One region of the Polaromonas sp. CG_9.11 genome, then DNA from elsewhere that is predicted to be linked to it. Evidence: predicted binding sites of a transcription regulator. Region 1 holds the regulator's gene; each other region holds the start of a gene.
What was found. The regulator sigma-54, encoded in region 1, starts transcription at its own class of promoters, with help from an activator protein. The targets are predictions, from matches to a motif close to TGGCANGNAANCTGCTTT.
Positions count from the first base shown of each region.

Region 2: a site for sigma-54 is predicted at 3,636-3,653, ahead of IWX85_RS19535 (cyclic nucleotide-binding/CBS domain-containing protein). Genes of this name have one in related genera too.
Region 3: a site for sigma-54 is predicted at 1,727-1,744, ahead of IWX85_RS01945 (PQQ-dependent methanol/ethanol family dehydrogenase). Genes of this name have one in related genera too.
Region 4: a site for sigma-54 is predicted at 3,677-3,694, ahead of IWX85_RS00245 (ANTAR domain-containing response regulator). Genes of this name have one in related genera too.

Region 1 is NZ_JADOVE010000013.1:115,301-120,814, reverse strand. It holds gene IWX85_RS12405 (filamentous hemagglutinin N-terminal domain-containing protein) at 1-239, shown strand, start outside; gene IWX85_RS12400 (L,D-transpeptidase) at 279-1,088, shown strand; gene lptA (lipopolysaccharide transport periplasmic protein LptA) at 1,290-1,931, shown strand; gene lptB (LPS export ABC transporter ATP-binding protein) at 1,936-2,733, shown strand; gene IWX85_RS12385 (RNA polymerase factor sigma-54) at 3,029-4,579, shown strand; gene IWX85_RS12380 (class I SAM-dependent RNA methyltransferase) at 4,825-5,514, shown strand, end outside.
Region 2 is NZ_JADOVE010000044.1:2,787-8,300, forward strand. It holds gene IWX85_RS19520 (molybdopterin-dependent oxidoreductase) at 1-1,717, opposite strand, end outside; gene IWX85_RS19525 (DUF2231 domain-containing protein) at 2,012-2,635, shown strand; gene IWX85_RS19530 (DUF488 domain-containing protein) at 2,662-3,033, shown strand; gene IWX85_RS19535 (cyclic nucleotide-binding/CBS domain-containing protein) at 3,044-3,496, opposite strand; gene IWX85_RS19540 (hypothetical protein) at 3,665-4,195, shown strand; gene IWX85_RS19545 (DUF488 family protein) at 4,602-5,213, shown strand; gene IWX85_RS19550 (DUF2945 domain-containing protein) at 5,230-5,445, shown strand; gene IWX85_RS19555 (uracil-DNA glycosylase family protein) at 5,445-5,514, shown strand, end outside.
Region 3 is NZ_JADOVE010000002.1:41,859-47,372, forward strand. It holds gene IWX85_RS01945 (PQQ-dependent methanol/ethanol family dehydrogenase) at 1-1,598, opposite strand, end outside; gene IWX85_RS01950 (ABC transporter permease) at 1,975-2,859, opposite strand; gene IWX85_RS01955 (branched-chain amino acid ABC transporter substrate-binding protein) at 2,841-4,022, opposite strand; gene IWX85_RS01960 (PQQ-dependent catabolism-associated beta-propeller protein) at 4,061-5,098, opposite strand; gene IWX85_RS01965 (tripartite tricarboxylate transporter substrate binding protein) at 5,333-5,514, shown strand, end outside.
Region 4 is NZ_JADOVE010000001.1:39,569-45,082, reverse strand. It holds gene IWX85_RS00260 (ABC transporter ATP-binding protein) at 1-697, opposite strand, end outside; gene IWX85_RS00255 (acyl-CoA reductase) at 746-2,206, opposite strand; gene IWX85_RS00250 (long-chain fatty acid--CoA ligase) at 2,203-3,321, opposite strand; TPP riboswitch at 3,389-3,503, opposite strand; gene IWX85_RS00245 (ANTAR domain-containing response regulator) at 3,703-4,335, shown strand; gene IWX85_RS00240 (CmpA/NrtA family ABC transporter substrate-binding protein) at 4,676-5,514, shown strand, end outside.

The sequences.
Region 1 (5,514 bases):
CAATTAAGGAAAATACGCCACGTCCACTGCCTCCCGTGTTGACGCCGTCAACACCGCCTGCCGTCGTTCCTCCTGGGTACGTTTTCACGGTGCTTCCGCCAGCGTCTGTGCAGCCGCCCGTTCTGGTAGTTGTCACACCACCGGCACCACCGGTTGTTGCGCCTGTTGTGGTATCAGTCCCACCGCCGCCCGAGCAATACGAGGCGCCAGTACGCAAGCCCAAACCGGAACGCAATTAAAAAGGCTGTTATGGAAAAACCTGAAAAATATTGGCGCTCATGATGCGAGAAGTTTTTCTGGGCTTGCTGGCCACAGGATTGATTTGCACCCAGGCGTATGCATCGCATGATGCTGCGCACTTGCCAGACCCTGGGCTGGCATCGTCTGTTCTGTCCGCTGAAGGCGGCGCCGTCCCAACGGTCACGCAAACGCAACCCGCAGTGGCGGGAAAAAGCGCAAAACGCGCCAACTTTGAACAGACCAACGCCTCCAAAGAAGCCCGACATGTGGCCAATTGGGTGGTTGATTCAGGCGACAACCTCAACAAGCCCTTTGTCATCGTGGACAAGCTGGAGGCCAGGGTATTTGTGTTCGATGCAAAGGGCCAACTGCGCGGAGAATCTTCCGCGCTGCTCGGACTGGCCAGAGGCGATCACTCAGTCCCCGGCATCGGAACCAAAAAGCTGTCAACCATTCGCCCGGAGGAACGCACCACGCCGGCAGGCCGTTTCGTGGCCAACCTGGACAAAAACCTGAAGGGCGATGAAATGCTCTGGGTGGACTACGACACGGCCATCTCCATGCATCGTGTGGTCACTGGCAATGCCAAGGAACGCCGCGCCGAAAGGCTGGCCAGTTCTTTGCCGTCAGAGCGCCGAATTTCTTATGGCTGCATCAATGTTCCCGTCAAGTTTTACGAAAACGTGGTGAGTCCTGCTTTCACCGGAACGGACGGCATTGTTTATGTGCTGCCCGAAACCCGTTCGGCGCGTGAAGTTTTCGGCTCGTACGACGTCGGAGAGCGTGTGCGCCTGCAAGCTGCAAGCCAGTCACATCCGATACTGCCGGAAGCACACGGTTTCAGGTGATGCGCTTGCTGTCGGGAAGCACGCTTTTCGCAGCAGGGCCGCTTGCTCGCCACAAGATCTGAAGAAGGCTAGTTTCAGCGGCGGCTGCCAGTGCAAGTCAAGACTGGCGACCAGGGGGGAATACCGATTATTTTCTAGAGGATTCTGGCCCTGCCGGCATGGCTACAATTGAAAAAATATCACCCGCAAGAACCGTGCCTCATGAAAACCCCTTTTTTCCCTCTTCTCCTGGCTGCCATCCTGGCAGCGGGTGCCGTGCTTCCGGCCGCGGCGGAAAGAGCCGACCGCGACAAGCCGATGAATGCCGAGGCGGATTCCCTGCGCTATGACGACCTCAACCAGACCAGTGTCTTCACCGGCAACGTCGTCATCACCAAGGGAACGACCATCATCCGGGGCGCGCAGGTCGATGTCAGTCAGGACCCGGAGGGCTACCAGCTGGCCGTGGCCACGGCAGCGCCGGGCAAGCTTGCCTATTACCGCAAGAAGCGCGACGGCGTCGATGAATACATCGAAGGCGAAGGCGAACGCATCGAATACGACAGCCGCGCCGACCTGGTCAAGTTCATCAAACGCGCCGTGGTGCGCCGGTTCAAAGGCGCGACGCTGAGCGACGAAACCACCGGCGGGCTGATCGTGTACGACAACAACACCGACGTGTTCACCGTTGATGCCGGCGCGAAAACTGCCACTGCGGCAAACCCTGGCGGACGGGTCCGCGCCATGCTGTCGCCGCGCGCCCCTGCGACGGGCGCCACGGCAGCGCCGCCGGCCAGCGGACCGGCGCCCGTTTTACGCCCCAGCACCACGCTGGGCACCGGCACAGCCCCGAAAGCCCCCTGACCCCATGAATCGAACGATTGAAACGGTTCCTCCGCAGGAGGGCGCAGTCCGCCTTGACACACCCAGCAGCCTGGTCGCGCAGGGACTGCGAAAGTCCTACGGCAGCCGGCTGGTGGTGCAGGACGTGTCGCTGTCGGTGCAAAAAGGCGAGGTTGTCGGCCTGCTGGGCCCGAATGGCGCGGGCAAGACCACGTCGTTTTACATGATCGTCGGCCTGGTGCGCGCCGACGCGGGCCAGATTTCCATCGACGGCCAGCCGGTCGAGCACATGCCGATCCACCTGCGCGCGCGCCTCGGCCTGAGCTATCTGCCGCAGGAAGCGTCGATTTTCCGCAAGCTCAGCGTGCAGGAAAATGTGCGCGCCGTGCTGGAGCTGCAGCGCGATGCCGCCGGCAAGCCGCTGGCCCGCGCCGAGCTGGAGTCGCGGCTCGATGCGCTGCTCGACGACCTGCGCGTGAGCCACCTGCGCGACTCGCCGGCCTTGTCGCTGTCAGGCGGCGAGCGCCGCCGCGTCGAGATTGCCCGCGCGTTGGCCACCCAGCCGCGCTTCATCCTGCTGGACGAGCCGTTTGCCGGCATCGACCCGATTGCCGTGATCGAGATCCAGCGCATCATCGGCTTCCTCAAGTCGCGCGGCATCGGCGTGCTGATCACCGACCACAACGTGCGCGAAACATTGGGCATCTGCGACCACGCCTACATCATCAGCGACGGCCACGTGCTGGCCAACGGCACGCCGGCCGAGATCGTGAACAACGCCGATGTGCGCAGGGTCTACCTCGGCGAACACTTCAAGATGTAGCAATGGCCCCCACGCTTGTCACTTTATGTACTGCGCTGCCCCCCGGGGGAGCTGCCCCGCCTGCGGCCTGGCAAAGCCAGTTCCGCGGCCGGTACTTGCACGAGCGGGAAAGGTTGCCAGCCGCGCCTGTGACAATCTTGCGCCTAGCATCGCTGGATACATCAGGTGGGACGGCAGGGCATCCCCGCCAGCCCCAGTACCGGCCGCAGGACCGGCTTTGCCGGACTGCAGGCGGGGCAGCCCCCTCGGGGGGCAGCGAACCACGCGCAGCGGGGAGCGTGGGGGCTATATCTTCATGAAACAAGGCCTGTCCCTTCGCGTCTCGCAGCACCTGGCGCTCACGCCACAGCTGCAGCAGTCGATCCGGCTGTTGCAACTCTCGACGCTGGAGCTAAGCCAGGAAGTCGAGCAGATGCTCGACGAAAACCCTTTTCTCGAACTGGCGGACGACAGCGCGCCGCGCGAGGAGTTTGGCCTGGAGCACACCGACACCCCGGTCAGCCAGGACAGCCGTGAATTCGAGTCTGCTACAGATTCAATAGCTGCAAATACAGACACAGCAAGCGCCAGCACATCAAAAGAGTCTGAAAACACGGCAGAGGCCGGCACCGAGGCGGCGCTGGAAGAAAGCTGGGAAGGCGATGGCTCGGTCGAGTCTTTGCCCGACGACAGCGAATGGGGCGGCGACGCGCCGGCGCGCAAGAACAACCTGGACGACAGCGACGTCGAAGCCTCCGACCTGACCGGCGCCCATGTGTCGCTGCAGGACCACCTGCACCGGCAGGCGCTCGGCCTGCGGCTGTCCGAACTCGACCGGGCCGCCCTGCACTTCCTGATCGAGTCGCTCAATGACGACGGCTACCTGGAAGACAGCCTGGCGTCACTCGCTGCCGGACTGGCCAGCGGCAACCCGGAGCAGGCCGAAGAACTGGAGCAGCCCTTCGCCATCGCCTTGCAACTGCTCCAGCACATGGAGCCTGGCGGCGTCGGCGCGCGTACCCTGGCCGAATGCCTGCGACTGCAGCTGCTCGACTGCAAAAACAGCATCGAGTCGCGCGCCGCCATGGCGATCTGCCAGCAGCCGATGGAACTGCTGGCCAAGCGCGATGTCAAGCGACTGTCGCACCTGTGCAAATGCACCGAAGACACCATCAAGGGCGCGATCGGCCTGATCGCCCGGCTCGACCCCAAGCCCGGACGCCGGTTTGCCAATGTGGAACGCAATCTGGTCGTTCCCGACGTTCTGGTCGTCAAGTCCGGCCGGGGCTTCAAGGTCACGCTCAACAGCGACGTCATGCCCCGGCTGCGGGTCCACGACATCTACGCCAGCGCACTGCGGCAGCACGGCGGCAGGGGCGGTGGCCAGGCGCTGCAGCAGCGGTTGCAGGAAGCGCGCTGGTTCATCAAGAACATCCAGCAGCGTTTCGACACCATCCTGCGCGTCAGCAACGCCATCGTCGAGCGGCAGAAAAATTTTTTCACCCACGGCGATCTTGCCATGCGGCCGCTGGTGCTGCGCGAGATCGCCGACGAGCTGGGCCTGCACGAATCGACCATTTCGCGCGTCACCACGGCCAAGTACATGGGCACGCCCTTCGGCACTTTCGAGCTGAAGTATTTCTTTGGCTCCGGGCTGGGCACCGAAACCGGTGGCAATGCATCGAGCACCGCCGTGCGCGCACTCATCAAGCAGTTCGTGGCGTCCGAAAGCCCCAGAAAGCCGCTCAGCGACAGCCAGATTTCAGCAATGCTCAAGGAGCAGGGTATTGAATGCGCCCGCCGCACCGTGGCCAAATACCGCGAGGCATTGCGCATTGCGCCGACCAATCTGCGCAAGGCACTCTGAACAGGCCATGCGCCTTTTGCAATGTCCGCTGGCCCTCATCCCTGCCTTCTCCCAGAGGGAGAAGGAGCCAGCCGGGAAAGATTTGTGGGTGCGCAAAGACCGTGCTGCTGCCTTTTCTTACGCCCTCTCCCTCTGGGAGAGGGCGGGGGTGAGGGCTGATACCGAGGGCGGCCCTTGCCATGTCCGCCAGCCGATGCACACTGCCCCTGCAGTCCACAGCCGCAGCAGCCCAACCTGAAAACACCATGAACCAACTCCAACTCTTCCTCCCCTGCGCCGCCGGCGTCGAAAACCTCCTGGCCGCCGAAGTCCAGCGCATCACCGGCATCGAGGGCAAAGCCTGGCGTGCCGGCGTCCAGCTGCAGGCCTCGTGGCGCGAAGCGCTGCAGCTCAACCTGCACAGCCGCCTGGCCCAGCGCGTGCTGATCGAGCTGCAGCACGGCCCCTACCGCAGCGAGCAGGACCTGTACAACGCGGCGGCCAGTGTCGCCTGGGAAGTCTGGTTCACGCCCGCGCAGACCTTCAAGGTCGAAATCACCGCCCAGCACAGCCCGCTGCAAAGCCTGAACTTTGCCGCGCTGAAGATCAAGGACGCGATTGCCGACCGCTTCCGGCACAAGTTCAACGACGTGCGCCCCAGCGTCGACACCCGCTGGCCCGACGTGCGCGTGTATGTGCACCTGACCACCGACACGGTGACGGTCTACATCGACACCTCGGGCGAGCCGCTGTTCAAGCGCGGCTGGCGCGAGGACAAGGGCGACGCGCCGCTGAAGGAAACGCTGGCCGCCGCGATGATCGCCGCCAGCGGCTGGAGTGGCGACGAAGGGCAGTGCAAGCAAGGCGTGCCGCTGTACGACCCGTGCTGCGGCTCGGGCACGATTGCCATCGAGGCGGCGCAAATCGCCTGCAACATCGCGCCGGGCATCAACCGC
Region 2 (5,514 bases), on a different contig from region 1:
CGTAGAATTCGTGGTCCTCGTTGTAGCCGCCTTGGCCGGCACCCAGGTCGGCATAGTCGCGCACCACCTCGATGGCTGCGATCCACTTGACCATCTTGAAGCCGAGCTCGTTCTCGCAGCGCAGCCGCAGCGGCGCGCCGTGCAGCACACTGACCGGCGCACCATTCATTTCGTAGGCCAGGATCGTCAATTGGTGACGCATGTTGGCCATGCTGTGCGCGTCGTAATAGCGTCCCCCGTCGGCGCCGTCGGCGAACGAGTAAAGCACCACATAGCGGGCCTCGGCCGTCGGCTTGACCAGATCAAGCAGGTGGCGCACCGGCACGCCGCCCCATTTGGCAACGCCCGACCAGCCCTGAATGCAGAAATGCGTGGTGATCTGCTCCTGCTTGGGCATCGCCTTCAAGTCGGCGATTGAAAGCTCGACCGGGTTTTCAACCAGGCCGCCAATTCTCAGCCGGTAATCGGCAAATTCATTCTTGACCAGCTCGTCGAATTCTTCAGATTTCGGCATCGTGCCGTTGGGCCAGAAGTGGGGCGAGATGTCCTTCTCGGTGAGCTGGGCCGTCGGGTCCCACGATCGCGTCGCGCGGCCGAACGGCCAGCTCAGGAACGTGCCGATTCGCTGGACCTGACGCGCATGGCGCAGCGTGAGGGGCGAGGCCAGCCACCAGGTCACTGCCACCAGCAGCATGGCGGGGATCAAAAAAGCAAAACCGCTCCAGGAAGCGTCCTGCACGCCGGCCCACATCATGTTGAGGTTGACGCGCGCGCCCGTGATGAACACCAGCGTCACATGCGCCAGGATGAATAGCAAAAACCACCACAGCGCGATGAAGTGGATCGAACGCGCCTTCTGCCGGTTCAGCACCCGGCCGAACCAGCCCAGGTGGTTCGATATGGCCGGGCTCTGCATGAGGCCGGTCAGGATGGAGGTGGGAGCAGCAATGAAAGTAGTAATGAAATAGCTGAGCTGCTGCAAGCTGTTGTAGCGTGTCCAGCTCTCGTCGTCGGGGAACGTCAGCGAAAGGTACTGGAGCGCCGTCGAGGCCGCGTTGGGAAAGACCTCCCATGTCGTGGGCACCAGCCTCTGCCACTGACTGGTCGTGAACAAGAGGACGTAAAAGGCGGCGCCGTTAATCATCCACAGCAGCGTGAACGAAAAGTGCCACCAGCGGGCCAGCCCAATCGAGTGGCGCAGGCCCGGTATGCCAAGCCACGACGGCAGGCTGACCGAGTCGTCTTTGGAGGTCCAGATGCGGTCGGCCGGCACCGCCTTCTGGAAACGAAACCATTCGGTGCCGGGCGTGCAGTCGCGCCGCCAGTACAGGCGCGGATGGTCGGCCAGAATCTGAACGCCAGAGCGGATGATGAATACCATGAAAAAAAGGTTAAGAAAGTGCAGCAGTCGCAGCCAGCCGGGAAACCCAGTGGTAACGGCCGTTGCCGCCGATGGAATGCCTGGGTAGCGCACCAGGAAGCCCTGCACCGCCGGCATTTCCCGCAGTGCCTGAGACACGGCCACGCCGATTACCAGCAGCACGAACAAGAGCGGTAATGCCCATAAAACGTTCACCCAATGCTGGCCGATCCGAACCCTTGGAACCACGCCCGCTTGTGGCGGGAGCCAGTGGCTCAGCCGTACCCGATCGTCGGCTGCGCTGAGGCGCATCGCCAGTGGATCGTGCGCTTGTGGCATCGGACGAGGACTGATCATGTGCGCTCTCTTATCCTTTGGTCAGGGAGTCAAGCCCGTTGCTCCGGCGAAGACAAAGTCTCCCACAGCGCCCGATGCTGGGCCGTAGGACATAGCCTATGGCTCTTCCCCGAACATCCCCTATAGCAGCGGGTAACGGCGAAGAAGAAGATCAAAGTTGTTTATTTCCTAACCTCTTCGCGCAGGGGGTTGCGGGTGGTAGGCACATGCGAAATCCGCGCAAATACCCCGGCGGCAGAGCGACCCGGCGGCAAACGCCGCGAGACTTTTATCCAACCTTCAGGAGTCGACGCCATGGCTATACGCCTGCAACAGATGCACCCCGCCCTCGTTCACCTGCCGATCACCCTGCTGCCGCTGGCCATCGGCGCCGACCTGCTCGGCTGCCTGACTGACAACCGGTCGCTCCATTCATTCGGCCGCAAAGCCATCGCGGTCGCGGCCGTCGGCGCCGTCGCCTCGGCGGTTACCGGGCTGATCGCCGGTGAGGAGGTCAATGTCGAGGGCGACGCGCGTGACATGCTGATGACGCACCGCAACCTGAACTTCGTCGCCACGGTAATCGCCGGATGCATGGCGGTGCGGCGCTCGCAGAGTGAGAAGCCGGACGCGCTCTACCTCTGCGCCGGTGTCGCGGGCGTCGGCATTCTGGCGTATACGGCGTACCTGGGCGGCAAGCTGGTCTACGAAGCCGGCGCCGGCGTCGAGCCGGCGCACGGCGTCTACCGGTCCGACGCGCCGATGCTGGGTGACGGGCCAGTGGGGCCGTTCTTCAAGACCGCTGCCATCGACCTGTGGCACGGCGTGCAGCACATGGTCGAGGAGGTGCGGCAGGGCAAGATCGTCCCGACACTCATGGCGCTGTGCCGCAAGAAGTCCGCTACTCAGCCAGACGCCAGCACCACAACGCCCGCCTGAGCGAAGCCGGAACGGAACATTAACTAATGAGCGCGACACGCATTCCCGCCCGCCACGTCGTCCTGAAGCGGGCCTACGAGCCCGCCGCCGCCGAGGACGGCAACCGCATCCTGATCGACCGGCTATGGCCGCGCGGCGTCTCGAAGGCTGACTTGGCGGTGACGCAGTGGATGAAGGAGATCGCGCCCAGCACCGAGCTGCGCCAGTGGTTCGGCCACGACCCGGCGCGCTGGGACGAGTTTCGTCGCCGTTACCGGGACGAGTTGCACCGCAACGCCGGGCTGCTCGGCCAATTGCGTTCCTTGGCGCGGGCCGGCCCGGTCACGCTCGTTTATTCCGCCCATGACCAAGCGCACAACGACGCGGTGGTTTTGCGCGACGTGCTGCTGTGGCGCTGACTGCCGGCCTTTACTGGTAGCCGATCCCCATCACGTAGTCGCGCAGCAGCGATTCTTCGTACTGCTCTTGCGTCAACAGCTCGCGAAACGCATCCCGTGCGTTGATGACACCCGACGGGATGGCGTGCTGATCGACCACGGGGACATGGACAAAGCCCCGCGCTTGCATCATCGCCAGGACATCTGCCAAGCCATCGGCGGGATGGCAAAAAGCGACATCGCGCGTCATCACGTTGACGGCCGTCATGGCGCATGCGCTGCCCGCGCAGTGGCCGAGGCAGCGAACGACGTTGGTCTTGGTGATGACACCCGCCATGCGGCCATCGGCTTCGCAGACGACTACCAGGCTGATGTGGGTGTTGGACAGCAGCGTGGCCACGTTCACCAACAGCGCGTCGACGGGAACCGTGACCAGCCGCGAACGGGCGACGGCTTCGATGCTGCTGACAAGCTTGGTGTTCATTTTTTGCTTCCTGAGGCCACGGTTTCAGGGATGCCAGCGACCTTCATGCAGACAGTAGCACGAAGTCGAGCGTCGATCGGCCCCGCCTTCAGTGGGGTCGGCCAAGGGCCAGCTCACAAGGCGATTCACCGCATCGCAAAATGCAAAATTAATGCCAAGGAACACCCGATGATAAACAACCAGGGCAACCCGCCATCGCACCGATCCGGGTTGCCCGACGACCCCCCCCAGTCGATGCTGGGCGAGGAAGATCCGCAGTCCGCCCTTGATCTGTGTATCCTGGCACACCCGACGTTCGCTGTCGAATCCGGCATGGATGTCGAGACGAAGGAGGACGATGCCGTCATGGCAGCGCGCGCACTGCAGCTTCGCGAGGCGCTTTCACGGTGCGACAACAACGGGGGCGAAGGGCCCGCCTGCCCGCAGGACACCTTCATCGCGGGCGAGGTGCAAACCGAAGTGCATCTCACCAACGCCGAACTGAAGCAACTGCAACTCCGCGTGATCGCGCTGGAGAACCTGGTGACGGCGCTGCTGGCCGAAGCTTCCGACCGGCAACTCGACTTGGCCGGCGCCCTGGCGGCCTACATCACGCCGAAGCAGGGTTTCACGCCGCACCACCTGACGACCCACGCGGCGCGCCAAATGAAGCACCTGATCCGCCGGGCCGGCGTGCTCAAGGCGATGCCGCCTTCCTGAACCTAAAGTCGCTGCGTGGGCGAAGGGCAGCGGTAACGCGTCCGGACCGCTGCATCGTGCCCTATCGTCATGCGTTGTCCACGTCGTGTGAAATTGCATTGAATCGGCCCTGTCGCACGCCGGGCGTGCATCGATACCGCTCATTTTGATAGCATCATCGGTAGCCAGCGCCGTTCCGGCCAAGGCCAGATCGTAGCGCGTCAGCGCGATGCCGGTGCCCTCGGTGGTGCCCTCGCCGACCATCGCGACGACGTGGCTGCCTCGCGCAGCCACGCCACCTCGGCGCGGTAGTGGCTACCCGAGCGCGATGCGGTGATGGACTACAAAAATACGCGAGGACTGCCGACGTCTGGATAAGAACTTGTGAAGGAGCATTACTCATACGCGTTTTCGAAAGTTTTTTTGAATGAATATCCCCGCCGTGTCGCACAAGCCTCTTGTCTGCACGATTGGTCATTCCAACCGGTCGATAGAAGATTTTGTCGATTTGCTTCTGGTCAACGGTATTGCGCATGTGCTGGATGTAAGAACCGTTCCGCGTTCGCACCACAACCCGCAGTTCAATTTAGACACGCTGCCCGCAACACTGGGCAGCATTGAAATTGCCTATTCCCACCTCCCCGGTTTGGGTGGCTTGCGCCATACGCGTGCTGATTCTCCCAACACCGGTTGGCACAACCGCTCGTTTCGCGGCTATGCCGATTACATGCAAACTGCTGAGTTCAATGACAATATTCAACAGGTGGCGGAACTGGCAAACCGTGAGCTTTGCGTGCTGATGTGCGCCGAAGCGGTTCCCTGGCGCTGTCACCGGTCCCTGATTAGCGACGCACTTCTGATACACGGCATTCGCGTCGAAGACATTGTAGGACCCAAGGGACGCAGACCCCGTATTCTTACCGCGTTCGCCCAAGTGGAAGGCCTGCAAATCACCTATCCACCGCCAGCAGGCATAGCCAGACAGTCCGATCTCGTGGACCAGGCTGAAGAGGTGGGTAAATCCGGCACAAGTGCCTGACCTGGAACGGTGCAGCATGGCGCACAAATTCAAAGTCGGCGATCACGTGACCTGGAATTCAGAGGCCGGGCGCGTCAGCGGAAAAATCGTCAAAGTGCATACAAAAAATGCCGTCCGCAAAGGCTACACGCACCACGCCAGCGAGGATGAGCCGCAGTATGAAATCAAGAGCGACAAGAGCGACCACATCGCCATGCACAAGGGGGCCGCATTGCAACACGGCGGGGCATAGTGAACGAAACGCACCACGCCACCCTGGACGGCTTGCTGACGGCCGTGCGCAAATGCCGTGCGTGCGAAG
Region 3 (5,514 bases), on a different contig from region 1:
CCCCAGCCGGACACGACGCTGATGTACTGGTCATTGCCTTCCTTCCAGGTGATGGGCGGCGCCACCACGCCCGAGCCGGTCTGGAACTGCCAGACGACCTTGCCGGTCTTGGCGTCGGCGGCTTTCAAAAAGCCTTCAGGCGTTCCCCAGAACACCAGGTCGGCTGTCGTCATGACGCCACCCCACAGCGGGGCGGTGTTCTTGACCTCCCAGGCGACCTTGCCGGTCTTCGGGTCAATCGCCCGCAAGGAGCCGATGTGGTCCTCGAACAGCGGCCGGATGGTGAAACCCGCGCCCAGGAAGGCGGCGCCCTTTTTGTAGGTGATCGGCTCGTTCCAGATGTCCATGCCCCATTCGTTGGTCGGCACGTAGAACAGGCCGGTCTTGGGGCTGTAGGCCATCGGCATCTGGTTCTTGCCACCCAAAAAGCCCGGCGCTGTGAAGGTGGACTTGCCCTTGGTGGGGTCGGAGTTGCCGGGTGCGTTCGGGTCGCCCGGACGGTTGTCGGCGACAAAGTTCGGCCGGCCGGTGTTCAGGTCGATGCTGGTGGCCCAGGTGACCTTCTTGACGAAGGGAAAGGCATTGACCAGCTTGCCTGTGGTGGCGTCGTTCACATAGAAAAAGCCGTTGCGGTCGGCCTTGGCGCCCATGCGCTTGCCATCCATGTCGAAGGTGATGAACTCGTTCACGCCGTCGAAGTCCCAGGCATCGTTGGGCGTGCTCTGGTAGCTCCAGACGATCTTGCCGGTCTTGACATCGATCGCCACGGTGGAGGTGGAATACAGGTTGTCGCCCTTGCGCACATGGCTGTTCCAGGGGCCGGGGTTGCCGGTGCCGAAATAGGCCAGGCCGGTCTTGGCATCGTAGGTGCCGCCCAGCCAGGGCGTGGCGCCGCCAGTCTTCCAGGTTTCACCCGGCCAGCTGGCGTTGGTGGTTCCGGTGATGCCGTTTTCCTTGCCGTTCAGAAAGCCCATATGGCCCTCGACGACCGGGCGTGACCAGACCATCTTGCCGGTTTTGGGGTCGCGCGCCTCGACACGGCCGACCACGCCGAACTCGCCGCCCGACAGGCCGGTGATGAGCAGGCCTTCGGCAATCAGCGGCGCGGCGGTGTAGCTGTAGCCGGCGCTGTAGTCGTCGATCTTCTCGCGCCACACGACCTTGCCGGTGGTCTGGTCCAGCGCCACCAGCTGGGCATCGAGCGTGCCGAAGATCACCAGGTTGTCATACAGCGCAGCGCCCCGGTTGACCACGTCGCAGCAGGGCATGATGCCTTCGGGCAGGCGGTGCTCATATTTCCAGAGCTTGGCGCCGGTCTTGGCGTCCAGCGCAAAGATGCGCGAGTACGACGCCGTGACGAACATCTTGCCGTTGTGCACCAGCGGCTGCGACTCCTGGCCGCGCTGCTTTTCCCCGCCAAAAGACATCGACCACACCGGCACCAGCCGGCTGATGGTCTTGGGGTTGATGTCGGACAGCGGCGAATAACGCTGGCCCTGGGTGCCCATGCCCCAGGACAACACGTCATTGGTGCTGGCAGCGTCGTTGCCGATCATGGCGTCGGTCACTTGCGCGCCGACGTGGGCGGTTGCCGCCATGACCAGAATGCTGAGAAGTTTGCGTTTCACGGGGTGTCTCCTGAATCGTTGTGAGCTGAACGACGCCCGTGCGGCATGCCCGGTCGTCATGATCCCGAGCCCACGTGGTTCGGGATCACGCAGCAGGAATGGCAACTTTTGTGCCACCCGGGCCTTGGGCTGATGGGGGTGTTGAAGCGCTTGCAATGGCCTGTGCAACACCGTTGCAGGCCGATGGCGTGCTCATTTGCAACACCGCCAGGATGTGACACTGTTCAGAAATGAATCACCCGTGCCGCACACGGCGCATTCAGGCGAACAGGCAGGGGAGGTACGCCGCTGTGCCGCGTTGGCGTCGGCACGCGTGCCGTCAGGCGTTGCGAGCCCGGGCTGCCCGTCAAGCCGCGCCGCGCTGCCTGATCCAGCCGCGCTGCGGGTCGTAGCCCCACCAGGCCAGGCCAAAAAAACAGGCGCTTCCGGCCACCACCACCGCCCAGGAGAGCGCGTTGAACTGCCCGTACATGGCAAAGCGCAGCGTTTCGACCACATGGGTGAACGGGTTCCACTGGGCAATGCGCAGCAGCCACCAGGCCCCCGACTCTTCGAGTTTCCACAGCGGGAACAGCGCCGGGCTGATGAAGAACATCGGGAAGATGACGAAGTTCATGGTGCCGGCAAAGTTTTCCAGCTGCTTGATGTAGACCGACAGCATCAATCCCAGCGCGGCCAGCAGCGTGGCCCCGCTGACCATGGCCAGAAACAGCAGCGGCACATGCTGCCAGCTCAGCGTGACGCCAAAGGCCAGCGCGATCAGCAGGAACACCGCCATCTGCAGCACCGACAGGCAGGTGCCGGCCAGCAGCTTGAAGGCCAGCAGCCAGCCGCGCGGCAGCGGCGCGGTGAGCAGCAGGCGCATCACGCCCATCTCGCGGTCGTAGACCATGGACAGCGAGCTTTGCATGCCGTTGAACAGCGCCACCATGGCCAGCAGGCCGGGCACCATGTAGACCTGATATTCGACATAGGTTTCGTAGGGCGGCACGATGGACACGCCGAACACGTTGTGAAAGCCCGCCGAGAACACCACGAACCACAGCAGTGGCCGCACCAGCGCCGACGCCAGCCGCGACGGTTGCCGCAGGAACTTGTTGATCTCGCGGCCGACGACGGCGCGCAGCGCGCGGGCCAGGTGCGCCGGCCGGGCCGGTGCGGCATCTGGCAGTCCAGCTGCCAGCGGGCTGGTCAGGGTCGTATCCAAGGGGGTCAGGGGCGCTGCTTGCATGCCGATTCCTTTTCGTCCATGCCCAGGGTGTCCAGCACTTCGGTGGGATGCAACACCCCTTCGAGCGGCGCCGTGCCGGCCACGCCGTCGCCATGCGCCAGGAACATCGGCTGGCGCAGCTGCCCGTCCCAGGGCCGGAAGGACAGGCGCGGCCCCTTGGCGCCATCGAGGTAAACGCTGCCGCCGCGCAAGCGCTTGAGTTGCTGCGCAATTCCTGCCTTGGGGTCGTCGGCCAGCACCGCCGCCACGGCCTTGACCGCTGCCCAGGCGGCCCAGTCGTGGTCCTGCATCGGCCGGCCGGCCAGCTTGTCAAAGCGCCGCGACAACTGCGGCCCGCCATTGCGCTCCCAGTGCGGATGCCAGGCCAGCGCCATCAGGCCGCTGCTGCCCACCACCGGGCGCGGCCATTGCGTGGCGTAGGGCAGGGTGCGCGCGAATTCCCCCACGCTGTCGGCCACGGCCACCAGCTCATGCTCGCGGTCGCCGGTGAGCAGGCGCGTGTTGGCCAGGTCGCGCTCGCGCGGGTCGGTGCCAAGCTTGAAGGGCCGGGTCTGGACGATTTTCAGGCCATAGCGCTGCGCCGACCGGACCAGGGCCTGGGCCTGCAGCGCATCCTGCGGCTCGGGGCCTTGCAGCAGCAGCAGCTTGCGCCAGTTGCGCGCCGCCAGGTACTGGGCCAGCGCATCGCTGCGCATCTGGGCGCTTGGCAGGGTGTGCAGCAGGTGCGCGGCGCATTGTTCGCCGCGCAGCGCATCGTCTTCCAGGCCAATGTTGAAGACCATGGCACCGCCCAGCGCGGCGGGCGCCAGTTGCACCAGCTGCCGCAGTGCCGGGGCCGGCAGATCGGCCAGCACATGACGAACCCCGGCGGCCTTGAGTTGCGCCAGCGCCGCCGGCAGGCCCTGCATGTCGGCGATGGACAACTCGATCACCTTGAGGCTCAGGCCCAACACGTCCAGTTCAACGCCCGCTTCCTCGGCCGCCAGGCGGGCCGCCGCCAGCGGGCGCCCATGCGGATGGCCGGGATAGGCCTGCTCCAGCCAGCGCGGCGCATAGCGCGCATCGCCCGACTGGCTGACGACCGCCACCGTGACGGGGAGGGGTGCCGCCAGGGTCGCCATGGGCAGCCCGCCCAGCAGACATACCCCGGCAAGTGCCGTCACTCGCCGCCAGGCGCTTCGCATGCCGTGCGCGCGAGCCATCAGGGCTGCACCAGCACGCTGTGCGGCACGCGCCCGGCCGCCACGCTGCGCACCGCCTTGCCGGCGGCGGTATCGATCAGCGTCATGTCGTCGGACAGTCCGTTGGCCACATAGACGGTCTTGCCGTCCGGATGCACGGCCAGGCCCCAGGCGCGCTTGCCGACCAAAATGGTGTTGCGCACCTGGCGGCTGGCCCGGTCCACCTCGGCCACATGGTTGGCCCGCCCCAGCGCTACCCACACCGTTTTTCCGTCGGGGCTCAGCGCCATGCCCACCGGCGTGATGTCGCTGGCGCGCATGCCCTTGACCTTGAACTCCAGCGTGTGTTTCACGGTCTGGTCCTCGGTGCTCACAATGCTGACGCTGGCGCCCAGTTCGTTGCTGACCCACAATTCCTTGCCATCGGCGGCCAGCACAAAGCGCCGGGGACGGTTGCCGACGCGGATGTTCTTGACCACCTTTCGCTGCGCGATGTCGATCAGGTGAACCACGTTGGCCACTTCGGAAGTGACGTAGGCATGCTTGCCATCGGGCATCAGCAGAATGCCCTCGGGCTCGCCGCCGGTCTTGACTTCAAACAGCTTGGCGCGGGTTTGCAGGTCGTAGGCGGCCATGACATTTTCGTCTTCGATCGAGACATAGGCGGTCTTGCCGTCAGGGCTCAGGTCGAAAATTTCCGGGCTGTCGCCGAGTGCCACCGTGCCGGTCATTTTGCCGCTGGCCAGGTCCACCAGCCCCATCTGGTTGCTGTCGCCGCAGGACACGTAAATCTGCCGGTGGTCCCGGCTGAACTGCATGTGGCGCGGGCGCTTGCACACGTCGATCGCCGCCAGGCGCAAGCCCTGCGTGTCAAACACCTGGATGCTGTTGTCCTTCTCGCTGGAGACATACACGCGGTTGGGCGTCGGCGCAGGCAACTGGGCCTGCGCCGTTGACAGGAAGGCGCTGGCGGCGATGATGGCGCCCAGCGCCAGCGACCAACGCAGAAAGCGAACCTGCCGGCAGATTTCCGGGGACTCGGAAGCAGTGGGGTACATCGGTTTTTGTCTCGCATGGGTGAAATAAAAGGAGCATTCTTCGGGATGCACTCAAAATTTGAAAGCAAAATCGAGGCCAAAAGCAGGGGCACGCTTGTTGCTTCATCTTACGTTTTTAACTGTTGCGGGTTCGCTGGATTTAAACCCGTTGGCCTGCCGGATGTCATGCCCTTGTGGCCACCTTCACTTTCGTCCGCAGGCCATCATGCGCCAGATTTGTCCAGGCCTTCCTGCATGAACCGACGGCAGTGGCTCGGCCGTCACCTGGCAGTTGGCATGGCAGGGCTGGCCGGGCTGGCCAACCTGCCGGCAGCCGCTTCGGCTGCGGCCAGCCAGATGCATGACGCGCCCGCCGGCTGGCCGCTCAAGCCGCTGACGCTCATCGTGCCGTGGCCGGCCGGCGGCGCCACCGACCT
Region 4 (5,514 bases), on a different contig from region 1:
TGAAGGCCGGGCTGTAGCGCACGTCGCGTCCGCGCGGCCGGGGCAGCGCCACCTGCAGGTCCTGGCAGATGCGCCCGCCCGCCATCACGGCCACCCGGTCGGCCAGATACACCGCTTCACTGATGTCATGCGTGACGAAAAACACCGTGGTCTGGCGCAGGCGGCACAGCGCCAGCAAGTCGTCCTGCAGGTCTTCGCGGGTGATGGCGTCAAGCGCGGCAAACGGCTCGTCCAGCAACAGCATGGCGGGCTCGCCGACCAGCGCGCGGGCAATCGCCACCCGGCTTTGCTGGCCGCCTGACAGATGGCGCGGGTAATGGTTTTGCAGGGCCAGCAAGCCCATCAGCGACAGCAGTTCACGCGCCCGGGTTACTTCCTGCGGCGTGGGCAGATGGCGCAGCGACAGTGGCAGCAGCACGTTGTCGAGCACGGTGCGCCATTCCAGCAGCGTCGGCGACTGAAAGACAAAGCCCAGCGCGGGGCCGGGCCGGGTGTGCGCCACGCCTTGCAGGCGTATTTCCCCGGCACTCGGCTGCAGCAGGCCGGCAGCCAGCTTGAGCAGCGTGGTTTTGCCGCAGCCGCTGCGGCCGACCAGGCAATGAAACTCGCCCTGCGCAATGCGCCAGTCCACCCGGTCGACCACGGCCGGCCAGCCCGGATAGGTGTAGCTCACCTGCGCCATGTCCAGAAAACTCATGGCTGGCGCCCATCTGTTCGGCCGGTGCAACCGGTGCGGCACAGGGCACTAATCGACATAGGGAGCAAAGCTTTCAGCGGCAAGTTCTGCCGATTGTTCAATCTCGACCATCTGAACCAGGTCCAGCAGATTGAAGCGTCCGTCGTGGTGCCAGCCGGCCTCGGGCGCGGTCATGCTGCCCAGCGCGCAGATGCGGGTCACGCCAGCCTGCCCCAGTTGCTCGGCCAGCGCAAACAGCTCGGCGGGCGCGGCCGCCAGCCCCACGGTCTGCAGATAAATGCGGCTGCGGGCAATTTCAGGAAGCACCTGCGCCAGGTCGTCCACCGCCACCACCAGCACGGTGCGGTTCAGCGCGCTGGGCGCCAGCCCCTGCACGCCATCGGCATAGGCCACGCGCCAGGGCGTGTCCGCATCGCCCATCAGGCTGGCGCCGGGCTGGGTCATCAGCCGCAGCTCCTGCGCCTGGTTCCAGCGCGCCACTTCGCTGGCCTCGTTTAGCGGCAGCGTGCGGCGTGGAAACCGAGGCTCAAGGCTGGCAATGGCTTGCGCCAGGTAGTGCGCAAATGCCTGCGGCGACACCTTGCCGCCACGCTCGACGTAGAACAGCTGCGGCGAATAGCAGCCCTGCTGGTCATAGCGCACCACGTCGCAAGCCGCCTGCTGCGCCGTGGCCGGGGCCTTGCGCGCATCCAGCGCGGCACGGGCCACCATGCCAAAACTGAGCTTGTGGCCAAAGCCCAGAAAGCGGGTGGTAATGGGCACCTGCGCGCGCAGCGCCTGCAGCGCGCCATTGCCGCCATAGGCCAGCACCAGATCGGCCTGCGCAAACAGCGCCTGCTCCAGCGGCGCGTCGCCACCCTTCCACCAGCCCACCGCCAGGCAATCAGCCAGCGCCGGGTCCAGCTCCACCAGCAGGTGGGCGAACCAGCCGGCAAACAGCGGCTCGGCGCTGGGCAACTTGCCAATGCTGCCCGACTTGACCAGCAGGCTTGAGATCAAACTCCACAGCGGCAAACCCGGCACATTGCCGGCCCAGACGTGAATCAGCAGTTCCGGGCCCACGGCCCTGGCAAAGCCGCCCTTGGGGCGCGGCTGGAATTCATCGAGCAGCTTGGGATTGGAAAAATCCTCGGCCACGAAGCGCTGCAGCTGTGGCTGGCGAAAGGTTTTCAGGTAACTGGTCAGCCCCAGCCGCACCATCTCGGCGTCGTAGCCGGTGACCAGCGGGAGCAGCCGGTCGGCCTGCTGACGATACGGGTCGCTGCGGTCCAACAGGCGCGCGATGGCGCGATCGACCAGCGTGATGATCTGCGACACGCTGCGCGTCTTGAGGTACGCCCGGCTGCCCTGCTTGACGCGCTCGGCCAGCGCCGCCCATTGCGCCTGGCTCAGGACCGGCACGGCCACTTCCAGCCGGTCGCTGCCGGTCCCAAAATGCAGCGTCTGCCATGCCAGTTCCTCGGCCTTGAAGCCCGGCAGGTAGCCGGCCACGGCGTATAGCGTCGTCATGCGCGTGCGGCCTGCAAAAATTCTTCCACCGCCAGCGAGCAACCCTTGGCCTGCGTGCCTTGCGCGCGGCCGAGCAGCAAAAACCCGCCCGACACCGCCACGCCCACGTCTTCCGTCAGAATGGTCGTCACCGAGTTGAAATTGGCCAGGTCGCAGTGCGCCAGCACGCCCTGCTCGCCGTGTGCCACCTCCGCGCCGCTCAAGGGGTTGACCAGCCGCGAACGTATCCAGTGCGGGCCCGACTTGACCGCCGGCAGCACCGCATTGCCGTTGTCGTAGAACTGCGTGCTGAGCTCGGTCATGCCGTACATGTTGATGCAATGCTCCGGCGGCACGCCCAGCAGCGCCGTCAATTGCGCATAAAACTGCACCATGGGAATCTCGCGCGACTGGCCCTTGAAACCGCCGGTGTCCAGTACCCGGCTGCCCGCTGGCAGGGCAAACTTTTGCCCCTGCTGCGCCAGCGCATCCATCAGGTGCACCAGGCTGTAGGAGGCACCCAGCAGCGCATAAGGCTGCGCCGTGGCCTCGGCCTGCGCCAGCGCCGCACACACGCCCGCCGTGTCAAGTCCGGCGGCGTCGATGAAGTAGCGGCTGCCGTCCGCGCCAAAGGTTTGCAGCGCCAGCGCCAGGTAATGCGCCAGCGATGAGTTGGCCATCACCTCTTCGGTCGGAAACAAGATGCCCATGGCGATGCTGCTCTGGCCGCGCATGAAGCGCCGGGCAAAGTTGGCGCGCATCGAGGCGTCGTACACCGCCAGCGTAGGGTGATGGTGCTTGCCCTTGACGTCACCCTGCGTGGTGCCGCTGGTCATGAATACGCGGTCAGTGCTTGAAGGCGGCTGGCAGGTAAGACTCAAGGCCTTGAAGGCAGTGATGGGAACGGCCGGAATATCCTGCCAGGTCTTGACCGTGCGCGGCGTCTTGCCGCGCTGCCGGCAAAAGCGCTGGAACGGTGTGTTGTGGGCAAACTGGTAGGCAAACAGCGCCAAAGCCTGGGCGTTGAAGGCTTCGTCAGTGACGCCATCCTGCGCCATGAAGGCCAGCACGCCGTCAACGATTTGGGCGGTAAGCGCAGGCGGGCTGGCGGGTGTTGCGGTGTCAAGGGCATCCATGGTCGTCATTCCTTCAAGAGTCCGCGTTGGCAGGGTGCTCCGAAAGTCGCGATGGCAAGGTTATGAACCCTTTCCTGACAGCTCTTCTTACGTCGGCATGACCCGATTCAAGTTCGCGGGTTTGGTAGAACCATCTCAGCCGTCCTGCCATCGCTGGCCGGAGTGCACCCCGAAGCGCAGCCGATTCTACGCGCAGAGGCCTGTTGCTTCATGCGGCGCAATGCTCTCCATCAGCCCCGTCCACGAACCGCGCCTGCGCTGTGACCATACCCGGGATGGCCGACTCAGCGCAGCGTGGCGTTATGCCGCGCCAGCACGCCCGACATGCTGCTGCCCCCTTGATAGCGCATCGCAACGGCATGAATTTTGCTTATAAAACGCATGACATTGCCCCATACCCTGCGCCTGGTGGTCATTGCGCCGGATCTGGTCGTTGCCGATGCCGACGACGAGGCGGCCGTGGCGCTGGCCGAGCGCTCGCGCCAGCTGCGCATCGGCCTGCTGGAAGGCGGCTTCAACCTGGTGGCCACGCTGCCGGCCGACACCTTTTTGCGCGAGCGCCTGGCCCAGTTACAGCCCGACATGATCATCGTCGATGCCGAAAGCGATGCCCGCGATTCGCTCGAGCACGTCGTCATGGCCACGCGCGAAGAACGCCGGCCGATCGTGCTGTTCACCAACGACGACGACACCCGGCATGTGAAGGATGCGGTGGCCGCAGGCGTTTGCGCCTATATCGTTGCCGGCCTGGCGCCTTCGCGCATCCGGCCGATCCTGGACGTGGCAATGGCGCGCTTCGAGCACGAACAAGGTCTGCGCCGCGAACTGGCCGATGCGCGCACCGAACTGAAAGACCGCAAGGTCATCGACCGGGCCAAGGGCCTGCTGATGCAGCGCCAGAGCCTCTCGGAGCAGGCCGCTTATGAAAAATTGCGCAAGGCGGCCATGGACAAGGGCCTGCGGCTGGGCGAGGTGGCGCAGCGCATGCTGGATGTGGCTGACCTGCTCGGCTAGGCCGCCAACGCCGAAATGGTGCGGCGCACAACAGCAGTGCACCTCCAGAAAAATTGGTTTTTGATACGCCAGCAGCCAATATGCTACTTATTTAATAGCAACTTGCATAAGCAGGATAAGCGCCAAAGCCCGATTAGCTTGAAATTTTCAGTTCTGGCCGAGCCCTCGGCTCCAGCTGGCACAGCTTTTGCAGTAAACATGACACAGGGCTTTCCACTTCAACGGCGAAGCCGAAAGTCCAAGAACAAAGGCGTTCGAACCCTGCCCTCACACCACGGTGTGAAGGCTTCGGTCGAACGCCTTTTTTTGTTTTATTTTTTCATTTCCAGGAGTTGCTGACATGACCGACCTGCTCAAACCTTCCCTGACCCGCCGCAGTGTGCTGCTAGCCGCCGCCGTGGGCGCCGTGGGCATCAGCCCGGCCTTGCGCGCTGCCGTGTATGCCCAGGGCTCGGACGCGCCGGAAAAGAAGGAAGTCAAGATCGGCTTCATTCCGCTGACCGATTGCGCCTCGGTGGTGATGGCGTCGGTGCTGGGCATTGACAAGAAATACGGCGTCACCATCATCCCGTCCAAGGAAGCCAGCTGGGCCGGCGTGCGTGACAAGCTGGTCAACGGCGAACTCGACTTTGCCCATGTGCTGTATGGCCTGGTCTACGGCGTGCATCTCGGCACCGCCGGCCCCAAGAAGGACATGGCCGTGCTGATGACGCTGAACAACAACGGTCAGGCTATCTCACTGAGCAAAAAACTGGCCGACAAAGGCGCAGTGGACGGTCCTGGCCTGGCCAAGTTGATGGCCAGCGAGAAGCGCGAATACACCTTCGCCCAGACCTTTCCGACCGGCACGCACGCCATGTGGCTGTACTACTGGCTGGCGGCCAATGGCATCAATCCGATGACGGACGCCAAGGTGATCACCGTGCCGCCGCCGCAGATGGTGGCCAACATGCGCATCGGCAACATGGACGGCTTTTGCGTCGGCGAGCCGTGGAACCACCGCGCCATCATGGACGGCATTGGCGTCACCGCTGTCACCACGCAGGACATCTGGAAGGACCACCCCGAAAAAGTGCTGGGCACCACGGCCGAGTTCACCCAGAAATACCCCAACACGGCGCGCGCCGTGACCGCTGCCATTCTGGAAGCCAGCCAGTGGATCGACGCCAGCCTGGCGAA